DNA from 3 places in the Kitasatospora sp. NPDC001664 genome. Region 1 is predicted to be linked to each of the others. Evidence: riboswitches for the same ligand, from Rfam matches in the RefSeq annotation. Region 1 holds a riboswitch; each other region holds the start of a gene.
The links. A riboswitch is a leader RNA that binds a small molecule or an ion and turns the genes downstream of it on or off. The one in region 1 is predicted to bind cobalamin.
Positions count from the first base shown of each region.

Region 2: it holds a riboswitch for cobalamin, as region 1 does, so the genes downstream of both, ACWCYY_RS17585 (cobalamin biosynthesis protein) here and ACWCYY_RS09940 (ribonucleoside-diphosphate reductase subunit alpha) in region 1, are expected to answer to the same signal.
Region 3: it holds a riboswitch for cobalamin, as region 1 does, so the genes downstream of both, metE (5-methyltetrahydropteroyltriglutamate--homocysteine S-methyltransferase) here and ACWCYY_RS09940 (ribonucleoside-diphosphate reductase subunit alpha) in region 1, are expected to answer to the same signal.

Region 1 is NZ_JBSFGS010000005.1:252,083-257,445, reverse strand. Features, by position in the region: gene ACWCYY_RS09940 (ribonucleoside-diphosphate reductase subunit alpha) at 1-2,053, opposite strand, end outside; cobalamin riboswitch at 2,212-2,336, opposite strand; gene ACWCYY_RS09935 (hypothetical protein) at 2,497-3,396, shown strand; gene ACWCYY_RS09930 (glycoside hydrolase family 26 protein) at 3,482-4,960, shown strand; gene ACWCYY_RS09925 (hypothetical protein) at 5,063-5,363, shown strand, end outside.
Region 2 is NZ_JBSFGS010000011.1:173,237-178,599, reverse strand. Features, by position in the region: gene ACWCYY_RS17595 (helix-turn-helix domain-containing protein) at 7-699, opposite strand; gene ACWCYY_RS17590 (YidB family protein) at 980-1,507, opposite strand; cobalamin riboswitch at 1,541-1,722, shown strand; gene ACWCYY_RS17585 (cobalamin biosynthesis protein) at 1,792-2,748, shown strand; gene ACWCYY_RS17580 (cobyric acid synthase) at 2,745-4,265, shown strand; gene ACWCYY_RS17575 (putative cobaltochelatase) at 4,262-5,363, shown strand, end outside.
Region 3 is NZ_JBSFGS010000010.1:28,770-34,132, forward strand. Features, by position in the region: gene ACWCYY_RS15805 (prenyltransferase/squalene oxidase repeat-containing protein) at 1-1,014, opposite strand, end outside; gene metE (5-methyltetrahydropteroyltriglutamate--homocysteine S-methyltransferase) at 1,381-3,690, opposite strand; cobalamin riboswitch at 3,830-4,068, opposite strand; gene ACWCYY_RS15815 (serine hydrolase domain-containing protein) at 4,279-5,363, shown strand, end outside.

The DNA.
Region 1 (5,363 bases):
AGTTGAAGTCCTGGACCGAGCCGTTGGACTCGCGCAGCGCGTCCCGGGTCTGCTGGTCCCAGACGCCCAGCTCCTTGAGCTCGCGGACCAGGTACGGGTTGACCTGGAGGAACTCGCCGGAGAGGGTCTCGCGCTTGAAGAGGTTGGAGACCTGCGGCTCGATGCACTCGTAGACGCCGGCGATCGAGGCGATGGTCGCGGTCGGCGCGATGGCCAGCAGCAGCGAGTTGCGCAGGCCGGTCTCGGCGATCCGGGCGCGCAGCGCGTCCCAGCGGTCGGCCCACGCGGGGGTGACGCCGAAGTGGTCGATGTGCAGCTGGCCGCGGGCGGCCCGGGTCTCGCCGTACGCCTCGTGGCGGCCGAACTGCTCGGCCAGCTCGCTGGAGCGCTCGTAGGCGGTGAGCATGATGCGCTCGGCGATCAGCGTGGAGAGCTGCTTGGCCTCGGCGGAGTCGAAGTCCAGGCGGAGCTGGAAGAAGACGTCCTGAAGACCCATCACCCCGAGGCCGACCGGCCGCCAGCGGGAGTTGGAGGTCCCGGCCTCGGTGGTCGGGTAGAAGTTGATGTCGATGACCCGGTCCAGGAAGGTCACGGCGGTGCGCACGGTGGCGTCCAGCCGCTCCCAGTCCATCGCGTTCACCAGGTCGGCGACGGTGGCGCCCGCGGCGACGTGGGCGCCCAGGTTGACCGAGCCGAGGTTGCAGACGGCGGTCTCGGAGTCGTCGGTGACCTCGATGATCTCGGTGCAGAGGTTCGAGGAGTGCACCACGCGGCCGGGCAGCGCGGTCTGGTTGGCGGCCCGGTTGGAGGCGTCCTTGAAGGTCATCCAGCCGTTGCCGGTCTGCGCCAGGGTGCGCATCATCCGGGCGTAGAGGGTCTGCGCCGGGATGGTGCGGACGGCCTTGCCGGCCTGCTCGGCCTTGAGGTAGGCCTCGTCGAACTCGGCGCCCCAGAGGTCGACCAGCTCGGGCACGTCGGCCGGGGAGAACAGCGACCAGTCGGCGTTGGCGTTCACCCGGCGCATGAACTCGTCCGGGATCCAGTGCGCGAGGTTCAGGTTGTGGGTCCGGCGGGCCTCCTCGCCGGTGTTGTCGCGGAGCTCCAGGAACTCCTCGATGTCCGCGTGCCAGGTCTCCAGGTAGACGCAGGCCGCGCCCTTGCGGCGGCCGCCCTGGTTCACCGCGGCGACCGAGGAGTCCAGGGTGCGCAGGAACGGGACGATGCCGTTGGACTTGCCGTTGGTGCCGCGGATCAGGCTGCCGCGCGAGCGGATCCGGGAGTAGGAGAGGCCGATGCCGCCGGCGTGCTTGGAGAGCCGGGCGATCTGGGCGTACCGGTTGTAGATCGAGTCCAGGTTGTCCAGCGGCGAGTCCAGCAGGTAGCAGGAGGACATCTGCGGGTGCTTGGTGCCGGAGTTGAACAGCGTCGGGGAGCTGGTCAGGTACTCCAGACGGCTCATCAGCTTGTAGAGCTCGGCCACCTCGGCCACCGACTTCTCGGTGTCGCCGACCGCCAGGCCCGCCGCGACCCGGAGCAGGAAGTGCTGCGGGGTCTCGATCACCTGACGGGTGATCGGGTGGCGCAGCAGGTAGCGGGACTGCACGGTGCGCAGGCCGAAGTACTCGAAGCGGTCGTCGCCGGCCGTGTCGATCAGACCGTTGAAGGCGGCCGCGTGCTTGGCCACGAAGGCCGCGGTGACGTCGCCGATCAGGCCCTCGGCGTGGCCGACGGCGATCGAGGCGGCGAAGGAGACGGCGCCCTGCGAGACGGCCTCGTCCTGGATCTCCAGGGCGAGCAGCCGGGCCGCCAGCTTCGAGTACTGCGGGTCCTCGGCGATCATCGAGGCGGCAGCCTCCACGGCCAGGCCGCGCAGCTCGGCGAAGTCCGAACCGGCGTGCCGGCCGCGCAGCGCAGCGGCCGCGACGTGGCCCGGGTCCACCTGGGGGAGGTCGGCGCTGCGGTCCGTGAGGAGCCGGAGGAGGGCGGCGCCCGGGTCGGTCCGGTCTTCGGCGGTTCCCTGGGCGGGCAGGGCAACTGAGGCAGCGATGGTCAAGGCGCTTCTCTCCTGGCGGCGGCGGTCGGCATGGCTGCCGGGCCGACTCGGGCGCAGGGGAGTACGGCGCGGACACCGTCACGGCGCGCGCGATCCACCCCCGGCCCACCCGCGAGGCCCGGACGTCACTGCTGTGCTCCAAGGCGTCTGCGGGGAAGCCGTGTGGCACACCGTCGGCAGGTCACCGGACTCGCGGGCGGTCGTACCGGAAGCCCGCTCACCGTTGCGGGGCAGTCCCGGACTTCCACCGGAGTTCCCCTGCATCGACAGCGAGAGCGAGCATACATGTAGTGCTACCTGGCTCGGTGGACCCCACATCTTGTGTGGTGTCGTGTAGCGCAGTGGTGGCCCGCAGTGATGGGCGTAGGCCCGGCGGGAGGCCTTGTCAGGACCCGGGACCACCCCTGTCTGGGGGTTCCGGCGATGGCCTAGGATCTGCGCACATGAGTGATGGGGTGGGCATGAACGGTGGCAACGGGCAGCAGCCCGGTCAGGAGTACCCGCAGTACCCGCAGCAGTATCCGGCGTTCGGCCCGCCGCCCGGCGGACCGGACTGGGACGCGATGGCGCAGCGGGCGCAGGACGACGCCAAGCGCAAGACCCGGATGCGGCTGCTGCTCGGCGTGGTCGCGCTCGCGGTCGTCGGCGGGCTGGTCGCGGTGGCGGTCTCGGTGTCCTCGAAGGGCGGCGACCCGGTGGCCAAGCCGACCGGAGCGGCCTCGAACAGCCCCACGGCCGGGAAGACCGGCTCCGGCCCGACGGCCACCGCGGGGGAGAGCAAGGCGCCCGTGCCGGCTCCCGGGACCCCGCTCGCGGGTGACGACGCGTCGCTCAAGGCCATCTGGGACGCGAGCACGGACAAGGCTCCGGTGGACCCGGCCGCGTTCTTCCCCGACCAGACCATCGACTTCGGCGGCGCCACCTGGACGCGGCGCAGCGCGACGACGGTCACCCCTTGCTGGCACGCCATCACCGGCGGGCTCGCGGACGTGATCGAGAACCAGGGCTGCCGGCAGGTGCTGCGGGCCACCTACGTGCTGAACGACAGCGCCGTGGTGGTCGGCGTGGCGGTCTTCGACAAGCGGCTCCAGGCGGAGACGGCGACGAACAACGTCAACGGGCAGATCAAGGGCCTCCAGGTGGAGGGCATGAAGGACTTCTGCCAGGAGGTGGGCTGCGCGAACACGCACGGCTCGCTCGGCCGGTTCGCCTACTTCACGGCCGCGGGTTCGGCGAAGGAGGGCGGCGTCGTCGCGGACAAGGTCGCCACCGACGCCGGGCCGGGCTTCGCCGCCCGGGTGCGCGCGACGCTGGAGAAGCGGGCCCTCTCGCAGGCCGGCTGACCGGTGTGACCCGGAGTCAGCTCCGCCCGGTGGTCCGGATACTGTCTCCCCGTCAAGGATGATCAGGATCGTTCAGGGGGAGTCCGTGAGATCTCTGCGGGGCCGGCACGGCGGTGCTGTGACGCTGGCCGCCGTGACGCTGGCCGCCTCGGTCGTGTGCGCGACGGTGATAGCGGTCAGCGGTGCGGAGGACGGGACGGGGCCCGCCGCGGCCCCGACCCCGTCCGGGCCCGACCCGACCTCGTCCCCGACGCCGCGTCCGGTCCCGGCCGACCTGGGCAAGGACCTGCTCAAGCGCGACCCGGCCGCTTCGCCCAACGCCCGGGCGGTCTTCCAGATGCTGGCCGACCTGGAGCAGGCCGCCCGCTCGGGCAAGCCGCGCGGCACGGTCATCGGGCAGCACGTGGAGCTGCAGAACGAGCTCTACAACACCTCCTACGGCGACTTCGCCGGCTCCAAGCCGGCCGGCTACTACTACAAGAAGGCGGCCGACATCACCGGCAAGCTGCCGGGGTTCGTCGAGACGGACCTGGGGCCGGGGTACGGGCAGTCGACCTGGGGGGTCGGCAACGAGCGGAGCTACTCGGCCGGGCGCTGGCCGTCCTGCGAGGCCAAGTGGCAGTACACCGACGACGCGGTGGACCTGCTGAAGGCGGTCTGGTCGGGCTACCCCCGTGCGGCGGACGGCAGTTACGGGACCGGTCAGGGCGGCGCGCAGCGCAACTGCGACGGCAGCACCACGGCCCTGCCGGACAACGGCGGCGCCCCGGCCGGGATGGTCGGCATGTCCTTCCACGAGCCGTACCCCGGTGCCCCGGTGAAGTCCTTCGAGAACGTGCTCTGCCGCAGCTCCCCCCGGACGACCGACCCGAAGTGGTTCGGCCGGGTGGTCGACCAGGCGGGCGGCACCCGCGAGAACAAGGCCCTGATGGAGGACCTGCGCTTCCTCGCGGACCATCTGGAGTACCTGGCCTCGCACGACGTCCCGGTGCTCTTCCGGCCGTACCACGAGATGAACAACCAGGACTGCCAGCGCAGTTTCTGGTGGTCCGGGCAGACCGGCGCCGACTTCAAGAAGCTCTGGACGATCACCTACCGGTACCTGGTGGAGACCCGGGGGCTGCACAACCTGATCTTCGTCTGGACCCCGGTCTCCTGGGACGGTGCCCCGGGCGTCGAGCCCTGGGACTACTACCCGGGCGAGGGGTACGTCGACGTGGTCGGGGTGGACGACTACAGCGGCAGCCCGACCGACCCGATCGGCACCGGCGAGCTGTGGACCAAGCGCTACTACGACGGCCTCTCGGCGTACCGCAAGCCCCGGGTGCTGGCCGAGTCGTTCGCCGTTCCGGTGAACTCCCGTCAGCAGGACACGCTCGCGCAGACCCCGTGGACGATGTGGACGGTGTGGGGGCAGTCGCTCACCGAACGGAACGTCAGCCCCGGGCCGGTGGTGAACCGGCTGTCCGACGTCAAGGACACCTACAACAGCCCGTTGGCGATCACCGGCGGGTCGGGGCGTTTCGGGGCGAACCAGGACTGGTCGGCGCTGCACTTGGACTGAGTTTCATAACGATCGCCCGGACGATCGAACCCGGTGTCAACGGCGTCGGAACGGTGTGGCAGGCTAGCCGCATTTGACCGGCCATCACCAGGGGGGCAACCGGTGTCCTACGCGACCGAGCTCGGATACGCCGGGCGGCACGTCCGGCCGGCCGCCGTGGTGGCGGGCGGCTGGGGCGCGATCCTGCTGATCTGGGCGGCGTACAACTGCTTCGGGCAGGTGGGCTTCGTCACCTTCGTCCAGGGGATCTTCTACTACGGCGTCAGTGACGGCTCCTCGCAGGCCGAGACCAACAACCTCAACTACGCGGTGGTCTACCTGGTTTCGGCCTGGCTGATCCTCGGCGGGCGGTACTGGGCCCGGGGCGTGGTGATGGGCGTCGCCCTGGTGGAGGGGTACAACC
Region 2 (5,363 bases), on a different contig from region 1:
GGTGCGTCAGACGGGGATGTCGGTGGGGCGGGCCGCGAGCAGTTCCCAGAAGCGCTGGAGCGGCGGCACGTCGGGCTGCTGCTCGGCGACGGGGGCGGGTGCGGCGCCCCAGTGCATCGGCACGACGTGGTCCTGCTGGAGGTCGGCGAGGACGCTCTCCAGGACGGAGCGGGGCACCGGCAGCAGCTTGGCGACCGGCTTCACCTGGCTCTGCCAGCGGCCGTCCACGCACTGCCGCAGGCACTTCTCCAGGGCGTCCTGACGGTTGGTCACCCAGGCGAAGGCCCGGAGGGTGAGGCCGAGGACCTGGGCGAGTTCCCAGGACTGCTCCGGGTCTCCGGGCCAGCTGCCGGTCAGCTCGGCCTGTTCGTAGACGCGCAGGGCCACGCCGATCCGGCGGGCGGCCTGCTCCTGGGTGAGCTCCCGGGCCACCCGGAAGTCGCGCAGGCTCGACGGGGCGGTGCCCATCAGCTGCGCCGGCGGGCACCAGAGGGCGCGGGCCAGGGCGATGAACTCGGTCTCGTCCGGGCGGTACTCCCCGGTCTCCCAGCCGATCACGTGGGTGGGCAGCAGCCGCACCCCGTGCGCGGCCATGCCGGCCGCGACCTGATCGGGCGTCAGCCCGAGGCCCACCCGGTGGGCCCTCGCGGCGGCGGGTGAGAACGGGACCGGCGTGGGGGTGGGCGGTCTGCGGCGCATGCCCAGACCGTAGGTGCGGCCCGGCTGCCGCCTGCACCCGCTGAACGCACGAACCGGATTCCCGGCCCGGGGCGCGGCGCTGGAGGATCCTCCCACTACTGACGGGTGATCACCCAGGGCCGCTCGGAGATAACGACGGCGAGGAGCGCCCCGCAGGGGCGCGGGGAACTGCGCGTGGGGGAACGGCAGCACGTGCAACTGGCTGACGTGCCTTGAGTTGCAGGTGGACCGCCTTCCGACTCGCGCAGTTCCCCGCGCCCCTGCGGGGCGCTCCCGGGCGTCACATCTTGCCGAAGAGCTCCTCGATGGTGGCCGGGGTGGGGAGTTCGCCGTTGGGGGTGAGGCGGTCGACCGTCGACGGGAGGTGGGTGGCGAGGGTGTCGGCGGCCTGGTCGGGGGTGATGCCGGCGTTGCGGGCGAGCATCTCGAGTTCGCCGGGCGGGAGGGCGGCGGCGAGTTCGGGGCCGGTGACGGGGTGGTTGTCGCCGGTGCCGACCCAGGAGCGGGCCTGGGAGCCGAGACCGCCCTCCGTCAGCTGCTGGAGCAGGGCGCCGAGCCCGTTGCCCCGCCCGGCGCCGTTCGCGGCCAGCGAGCCGAGCAGGATGGAGAGCAGGTTCCCCGCGCTGGCGTTCCCACCGCCGCTGCCGCCGAGCAGGCCGCTGAGGAGTTTGCCGAGATCGGTCATCGCCGTCCCTCTTGTTTCTTCCGGGTCCGGTACGGCGACGGTGCCGTGCCACGGCCAGCCTGCCGCCGCCGCAGGCGCGCCGCACGGCGGGGCGGACAACCGTGTGACCAACCCCTCCGCCACCGTTGTTGACGCCCGGTCGAGGGGCGTGGTGGGATCTTTCAGCCAATCGGAGGCAAGGAGAGGAAGCCGGTGCGAATCCGGCGCGGTCCCGCCACTGTCACCGGGGAGCACGCTCGAACCATGGTCACGACGGCCCGCCCAGGCGGCTGTTGGAAGGCCCGAGGGTGTGTCCGACCCGGAAGCCAGGAGACTCTCGCCCCCGCTACGTCGATCCAGGGCGCGGACCCTGAGTGAGGACACGCACTGATGCCGCCTGCCCGGAGCCACGCCGACTCGCCCGCACCGTGCGCCGTCTGACCCCCTTTCTGCTGGGCGCCGCCGCCGGCTACCTGGCGGACGCCCGCTTCGGCGATCCCCGGCGCGGCCATCCGGTGGCGCTGTTCGGTACGGCCGCGACGCGGCTGGAGCGCCGGATCTGGCGCGACGACCGCGCCGTGGGTGCCGCGTACACCGCCGTCTGCGTCGGGGCCGTCGCCGCGGGGGCCTCGCTGGCCGGGCGGGCCGCGCGCCGCAGCCCGGTGGCGAGTGCGGCGCTGGCCGCCGCCGCGACCTTCACGGTGCTGGGCGGCAGCTCGCTGACGAAGGAGGCCCGGACCATCGGGGCCTCGCTGGAGGCCGGGGACCTGACGGCGGCCCGGGAGCGGCTGCCGCACCTGTGCGGGCGGGATCCGAGCGGCCTGGACGGGCAGCAGATCGCCCGCGCGGTGGTGGAGTCGGTGGCCGAGAACACCGCCGACGCCGTGGTGAACGCGCTCACCTGGGGGGCGCTGGCCGGGACGCCCGGGCTGCTGGCCTTCCGGGCCGTCAACACCTTGGACGCCATGGTGGGCCACCGCTCGGCGCGGTACCTGCGGTTCGGCTGGGCCTCGGCGCGGCTGGACGACGTGGCGGGCTGGCCGGGGGCGCGGCTGACCGCGCTGCTGACGGTGGCGGCCGCGCCGGAGCCGGGGACGGCCTGGCGGGTGTGGCGGCGTGACGGTTCGTCACACCCGAGCCCGAACGCCGGGCAGGCGGAGTCGGCCTTCGCGGGGGCCCTGGGGGTGCGCCTCGGGGGCACGCTGCAGTACGGGGAGCGCGTGGAGCACCGGCCGGTGCTCGGGGCGGAGCTGCGCCCCGTGGGCGTGCGGGACATCGAGCGGGCGTGCGCCCTGTCGCGCCGGGTGGGCGTGCTGGCGCTGGGCGTCGCACTGGTCGGACGGGCCGTCATCTCCGGTGCGGGCCGGAAGAGGAGGACAACGTGAGCAACGCGCTGCTGGTCGCCGGGACCACCTCGGACGCCGGGAAGAGCGTCGTGACGGCGGGCATCTGCCGCTGGCTGGCCCGGCAGGGGGTGCGGGTCGCCCCGTTCAAGGCGCAGAACATGTCGCTGAACTCCTTCGTCACCGCCGACGGCGCCGAGATCGGCCGGGCCCAGGCGATGCAGGCGCAGGCGGCCCGGGTGGAGCCGGAGGCGGCGATGAACCCGGTGCTGCTCAAGCCCGGGGCGGATGCGCGCAGCCAGGTGGTGCTGCTGGGCAAGCCGGTGGCCGAGGTCGGCGCGCTGGACTACCGGGAGCGCAAGCCGTACCTGCTGGAGCGCTCGCTGGAGTGCCTGGCGGACCTGCGCAGCCGGTTCGAGGTGGTGGTCTGCGAGGGCGCCGGTTCGCCGGCCGAGATCAACCTGCGGGACCGGGACATCGCCAACATGGGCCTGGCCACGGCGGCGAAGCTGCCCGTGGTGGTGGTCGGCGACATCGACCGGGGCGGGGTGTTCGCCGCCATGTACGGGACGCTGGCGCTGCTCTCGGCGGAGGACCAGGCGCTGGTGGCGGGCTGGTTCGTCAACAAGTTCCGGGGCGACGCGCGGCTGCTGGAGCCCGGGCTGAGGATGCTGCACGAGCTGACGGGCCGTCCGGTGCTGGGCACTCTGCCGATGCTGCCGGGCCTGTGGCTGGACGCCGAGGACTCGCTGGACCTGACCACGGTGGTGGACCGGGGCGCGGTGCGCGGGCCGGTCGGCAAGGACGTGCTGCGGGTGGCCGTGGTGCGCTTCCCGCGCCTGTCGAACTTCACCGACCTGGACGCGCTGGCCCAGGAGCCGGGCGTACTGGTGCGCTGGGCGACCCGGGCCGAGGAGCTGGCCGACGCGGACCTGGTGGTGCTGCCCGGCACCCGGGCCACCGTGGCGGACCTGGCCTGGCTGCGCGAGCGGGGCCTGGAGCCGGTGCTGCGCGAGCGGGTGGCGGCGGGGCTGCCGGTGCTCGGGGTCTGCGGCGGGTACCAGATGCTCGGCCGGGAGATCGAGGACGAGGTGGAGTCCAGGGCCGGGCGGGTGGACGGCCTCGGGCTGCTGCCGACCCGGGTGGTGTTCGGCCGGGAGAAGGTGCTGGCCCGGCCGGTCGGCGAGGCCTTCGGCGAGCGGGTGGAGGGGTACGAGATCCACCACGGCGTGGTGACGGTGGAGGAGTCCGCCGAGGCCTTCCTGGACGGCTGCCGGGTCGGCCCGGTGTACGGCACCACCTGGCACGGGGCGCTGGAGAACGACGGCTTCCGGCGCGAACTGCTGCGGATGGTCGCGAAGTTGGCCGGACGGGCGTTCGTGCCCGCGCCGGACACCTCCTTCGCGGCCGCCCGCGAGGAGCGGCTGGACCGGCTCGGTGACCTGATTGAGGAGCACGCCGACACCGACGCCCTGTGGAGAATGATCGAATCCGGCGCACCCGCCGGCCTGCCCTTCGTCCCGCCGGGGGCGCCGCACACCGTGGAGACCGAGCGATGACCGACGTGCGTTACCCCTTCACCGCGATCGTCGGGATGCCCGACCTGCGGCTCGGGCTGCTGCTGAACGCGGTCTCCCCCGCCGTCGGCGGGGTGCTGGTGCGCGGCGAGAAGGGCACCGCCAAGTCGACCATGGTGCGCGCGCTGGCCGGGCTGCTGCCCTCGATCGCCACCGTGCCCGGCTGCCGCTTCGCCTGCGACCCGGCGAGCCCGGACCCGCAGTGCCCGGACGGCCCGCACGCCGAGGTGGCGGGTGACGAACGGCCCGCGTACCTGGTCGAGTTGCCGGTCGGCGTCTCCGAGGACCGGATCGTCGGCTCGCTGGACCTGGAGCGGGCGCTGGCCGAGGGCGTGAAGGCGTACGAGCCCGGCCTGCTGGCCAGGGCGCACCGGGGCGTGCTCTACATCGACGAGGTGAACCTGCTCCAGGACCACGTGGTGGACCTGCTGCTGGACGCCGCCGCGATGGGCCGCTCCTACGTGGAGCGCGAGGGCGTCTCGGTGCGGCACGCGGCCCGCTTCCTGCTGGTCGGCACGATGAACCCGGAGGAGGGCGAGCTGCGTCCGCAGCTGCTCGACCGCTTCGGCCTCACGGTGGAGATCGCCGCCACCCGGGACCCGGAGGAGCGGGCCGAGGTGGTCCGGCGGCGGCTGGCCTACGACGCCGACCCGGCGGGCTTCGCGGCGCGGTTCGACGCCGAGGAGACGGCGCTGGCCGAACGGATCACCACCGCGCGGGAGTTGCTGCCGCAGGTGGAGCTGACCGACCTGGCGCTGCGTCAGATCACCGCCGTCTGTGCCGCGTTCGAGGTGGACGGCCTGCGGGCGGACATCGTGATGGCCCGCACGGCCGTCGCGCTGGCCGCCTGGGAGGGCCGGACGGAGGTGCTGGAGGAGGACGTCCGCAAGGCCGCCCAGCTGGCCCTGCCGCACCGGCGCCGCCGCAACCCCTTCGACGCGCCGGGCCTGGACGAGGAGCAGCTGGACCGCACCCTGGACGAGCACCGCGACGAGCCGGAGCCGCCGGAGGGCGACGGGCCGGACGACGGCGGTGGCGGCCCGGACGGTGGCGGTGGCGCTCCCGAGCCGCAGGGGGACG
Region 3 (5,363 bases), on a different contig from region 1:
GGAGGCGACGTCGAAGCCGCCGTCGGGGTTCTGCCGGTCGGCCAGGAACTCGACGGCCTTGCCGACCCGTGCCGCGTAGAGGTCCTGGCGCAGGCTCAGGCCCTGGACCGCCAGGGCGGCGGAGTTGGTGGAGTTCCCGGCGGCGCCGGGGAAGCCGCCGTCGGGCGCCTGGGTGGCGGCCAGCCAGCTCAGGCCCTGCTCGACGGCCTTGGTCGCCTCGTCACCGGGCACGAGGGAGAGGGCCATCAGCGCCATCGCGGTGCTGTCCACGTCGGCGGCGGCGGTGGCCGGGATCAGGCTCGGCCAGGAGCCGGCCGGCTGCTGCAGGCTGCGCAGGTAGGCGATGGGTGCGCCCGCGCCCTGGATGTCTCCGGCCCTCAACTGCGCCATGACGCCCAGGGATTGGGCGAAGACCGAGCCGGTCCAGGTGTAGTTGCCCGGTGCCGCGCAGCCGAGTGCCTCGTCGGCACGGGCGCAGACCGCCCCGTCCAGGGCGGCGATCAGGTCGTGGCCGCCGAAGTCGCGCGGGTCACGCCCGACGGTCTCGGCGAGCAGGGCCACCTTGCCGAGGGAGCCTCCGGCGGCGCCCTCGGTACCGATGCCGGTCCAGTCGTCGACCGTGAAACCGGTGCCGTCCCGGCCCCCCTGGTCGAGGAAGTCGGCGATCCGGAGCAGCGCGGCGTCGTCGGCGCCGGTCGCCGCCAGCGCGAAGGCGGTGTCCAGGGTGAGTCCGAAGTCGGCGGACCCGGAGTCGGGGAAGGCCTCGTGGTAGTGGCCGTCGAGCAGCCGGGCCGGGTCGGTGAGGTAGCGGGCGCCCTTGGCGAGGTCGGGCGTGCGGGCGGGCGGATCGGCGAAGGCGCTGCCGGGGTGGCCGAACAGCACGGTGGCGGCGGCCGTCACGGCGAGGAGGCTGGCGAGCAGGGCCGAGGCCGGACTCCGGGCCCCGTACCCGCCACCGCCCGTGCCGTCGCCCGCGCGACCGGCCCTGCCGCTGCTCCTGCTGCTGACCCTCACGGTGACTCCCTGGTCGGTCGACGAGGGGTGCCGGCGCAGCCGACGGGCCTGCCCGGGGAGCGGGCGATCCCGTCTGGACCGCGTCGTAGTCCGCGACGACGCACGTATAGCTGACGAACGTCCCGGCGCAGGCATTCCGGCTCACCCGCCCGGTGGGCGGGTCCACGGTTGCGGGTCAGCGCCGGAGTCGGACCGGCTTCCCCTGACGCCAAGGGTGGAAAGGCGGTCCATCAGACCACGGTGCGGTCAAGAGCGTCAACGATGTGTCAGATCGCTTGGGGCGCACCGTGATCGGGGTCACGGCGGTCCCTCCGGGGCGGGTGCGAGCGGTACACGGCGCCGCCCGCACCCGCCCCGGAAGGGCGGTCAGGCCGTCAGCTCCGCCCGTACCGTCCGGGCGGCCTCGACCAGGTTCTCCAGGGAGGCCCGGGTCTCGGGCCAGGCGCGGGTCTTCAGGCCGCAGTCGGGGTTGACCCAGAGCCGATCGGCCGGGATCGCGGCCAGGCCGGCGCGGAGCAGGGCGGCGGCCTCCTCGGCGGAGGGCACCCGGGGGGAGTGGATGTCGTACACGCCGGGCCCGACCTCGCGGGGGTAGCCGGCTCCGGAGAGCTCGTGGGCGACCTCCATGTGCGAGCGGGCCGCCTCCAGGGAGATCACGTCGGCGTCCAAGTCCTCGATGGCACCGAGGATTTCGCCGAACTCGGCGTAGCACATGTGGGTGTGCACCTGGGTGTCGGCGCGGACGCCCGAGGTGGTGAGGCGGAACGCCTCGGTGGCCCAGGCGAGGTAGGCGGCACGCTCGGCCTCGCGCAGCGGCAGGGTCTCGCGCAGGGCGGGCTCGTCGACCTGGATGACGGCGGCTCCGGCGGCCTCCAGGTCGGTGACCTCGTCGCGCAGGGCGAGGGCGATCTGGCGGGCGGTGTCGCCGAGCGGCTGGTCGTCGCGGACGAAGGACCAGGCGAGCATGGTGACCGGCCCGGTGAGCATGCCCTTGACCGGACGGTCCGTCAGGGACTGGGCGTAGCGCTGCCATTCGACGGTCATCGGGGTCGGGCGGGAGATGTCGCCGGCCAGCACCGGCGGGCGGACGTAGCGGGTGCCGTAGGACTGCACCCAGCCGTGCTGGGTGGCGAGGTAGCCGGTGAGCTGCTCGGCGAAGTACTGGACCATGTCGTTGCGCTCGGGCTCGCCGTGGACCAGGACGTCGAGGCCGGCCTTCTCCTGGTACTCGATCACCTCGCGGACCTCGTCCCGCATCCGCTCCTGGTAGGCGGCCGCGTCGATCCGGCCGGCCCGCAGGTCGGCCCGGGCGATGCGGAGTTCGGCGGTCTGCGGGAAGGAGCCGATGGTGGTGGTGGGCAGCAGCGGCAGGGCGAGCCTGGCCCGTTGGGCCGCGGCCCGCTCCGGGTAGGCCTGCCCGCGGTGGGCGTCCGCCTCGGTGGTGGCCGCGACCCGGGCCCGGACGGCCGGGTCGTGGGTGATCGGGGAGCCGGCCCGGGAGGCCAGGTCGGCGCGGTTGGCGGCGAGTTGGGGCGCGATGGTGTCGGCGCCCTCGCGCAGGCCGCGGGCGAGCAGGCTGACCTCGGTGGTCTTCTGGCGGGCGAAGGAGAGCCAGCGGGCGATCTGCGGGTCGATGTAGGGCTCGGCGGCGGCGTCCAGCGGGACGTGCAGCAGCGAGCAGGACGGGGCGACGTCCACCCGGTCGGCCAGGCCGAGCAGGGTGGCCAGGGTCGCGAGCGACTTCTCCAGGTTGTTGATCCAGATGTTGCGGCCGTCCACCACTCCGGCGACCAGGCGCTTGCCGGGCAGGCCGCCGACGGCGGCGAGGTCGGCCAGGTTGGCGGCGGCCGGGCCGGTGAAGTCGAGGCCGACGCCCTCGACCGGGGCCTTGGCGAGGACCTTCAGAGCGTCGCCGACCCGGTCGAAGTAGGTGGTGACCAGGATCTTCGGACGCTCGGTCAGCGCGCCGAGGTCGCGGAACACCCGGGTGGCGGCGTTGAGTTCGGCCGGGGTGCGGTCCTGGACCAGGGCGGGCTCGTCGAGTTGGACCCACTCGGCGCCGGCGGCCTTGAGCTCGGCCAGCAGCTGGGCGTAGACCGGCAGCAGGCGGTCGAGCAGGGTGATCGGCTGGAAGTCGGAGGCCACGCCGGGTGCGGGCTTGGCGAGCAGCAGGTAGGTCAGCGGGCCGAGCAGGACCGGGCGGCCCTTGTGGCCGAGCGCGATCGCCTCGCGGAGCTCGCCGACCGCCTTGGCGGAGTTCGCCGCGAAGACCGTGTCCGGACCCAACTCCGGCACCAGGTAGTGGTAGTTGGTGTCGAACCACTTGGTCATCTCCAGCGGAGCGACGTCCTGGTTGCCACGGGCCATGGCGAAGTAGCCGTCCAGCGGGTCGGCCTGCACGGCGGCACGGTGACGGGCCGGGATCGCGCCGACGGCCACGGTGGTGTCCAGCACGTGGTCGTAGAACGAGAAGTCCCCGGTGGGGACTTCGGTGATGCCCACGCCGGCGAGACTGCGCCAGTTGGCGCACCGGAGTTCGGCGGCGGTGGAGTGGAGGGCGTCGGCGGTGACGGTGCCCTTCCAGTAGCCCTCGATCGCCTTCTTCAGCTCACGGTTCGGCCCCTGCCGGGGGTAGCCGTGGACGGTGGCCTGCGAGGCGGTGGTGCTGGTGGTCACGGAGACTCTCCTTCGCGAGTCGCGCTGCGATCCCGGGAGGGCGCGCGGGCGAGGAGGTGTGACAGTGCGGACGCGGCACCAGGATGTGCCCGTCCGTTCCGTCGACCCGCCCACGAGGTCACCGAGATCACCGCGTGCGGGGTGCACGCGGGCAGTGGCAGGTCTTCGGACTCGCGGGCACGTCCGTCCTGGACAGGGCGGACTCCTAGTGGCCGTCGCTTCCCGGGCCCGTCACGGGCCCAGTGCGTGTGACGGCGGTCGTTCCCACTCACCGCTGCGGGGCAGTCCCGGAATGGCCAGATGAAAGGCGTCACCGGGTTCCCTCTTGCGACGCACCTGACCGGCTGTCAGGGCGAACCGACTGCGGTCCCCACCCTAGGCCCCCGCGCCGGTCCTGTCCCGCACGTCCGCATGTCGGAAGCGGCTTCGAGACGGGCCCAGGACCACGGTCCCGGGGGCGGGCCCGCCCCCGGAGCACGTTCCCGGAGGTCATCTCGTCCCGGGCGACGACGGATTGACGGTCCGTCGGATGGTCCTCTGGAAGGGCGCCGGGACGAGGTCCGGCGCCCGAACCGGAGGGGCCCGACGATGAACGAGCACGCACCGCAGCAGCACCGCCCGACCCGCGGCACCACCCGCCGCACCACCCGCCGAGGGGTGGCCGCCGCCGTCACCGCCGCGACCGCCGCCGCCGTGCTGGCCGGGGCCCTGGCACCGGCCGAGGCCTTCGCCGGCCCACGGCCGGACGCCGTGCAGCAGCGCCTGGACGCCCTGGTCAAGAACGACGGCGTGCCCGCCGCCCTGGTGACCGTCAAGGGCCGCGACGGCCGCAGCCGCACCTACACCGCCGGTGTCGGCGACGCGGTCACCAAGGCCAAGGTGCCGGTGGACGGGCAGGTGAGGATCGGCAGCAACACCAAGGCGTTCACCGCCGTGGTGATCCTCCAACTGGTCGCCGAGGGCAAGGTCGGCCTGGACGCGTCCGTCGACACCTACCTCCCGGGCCTGGTGCGCGGGGACGGCATCGACGGCCGGAAGATCACGGTCCGTCAGCTGCTCCAGCACACCAGCGGCCTGCCCGAGTACGTGAACCAGGGCGCGGTCCTGAGCGACCCCGGGCGCTACTACGAGCCGCGCGAACTCCTCGACGCCGCGCTGGCCCAGAAGGCCCACTCCGCCCCCGGCACCCAGTGGGAGTACAACAACACCAACTACCTGCTGGCGGGCCTGATCATCCAGAAGGTCACCGGGCGTCCGCTCGGCGAGGAGATCACCAAGCGGGTCATCGACCGGATCGGCCTGCGGCACACCTACTTCCCCGCTCCCGGGGACCGGACGATCCACGAGGCCCACCCCAAGGGGTACCAGCGCACCGCCGACGGCTCGCTGCGCGACTACAGCGAGCTGGACCCGTCCTGGGGCTGGGCGGCCGGCGCCGTCGTGTCGACCAACAGCGACGTCAACCGGTTCTACGGCGCGCTGCTGGCCGGCCGCCTGCTGCCCGCGGCCCAGCTGGCCGAGATGCGCACCACCGTCCCCGCCGAGGCGATCGGCCCCGGTGCCCGCTACGGGCTCGGGCTGGTCAGCCGACCGCTCTCCTGCGGCGGCCTCGCCTGGGGCCACGGCGGGGCGATCCCGGGCTTCGAGACCGTCGGCGGCGCCACCGAGGACGG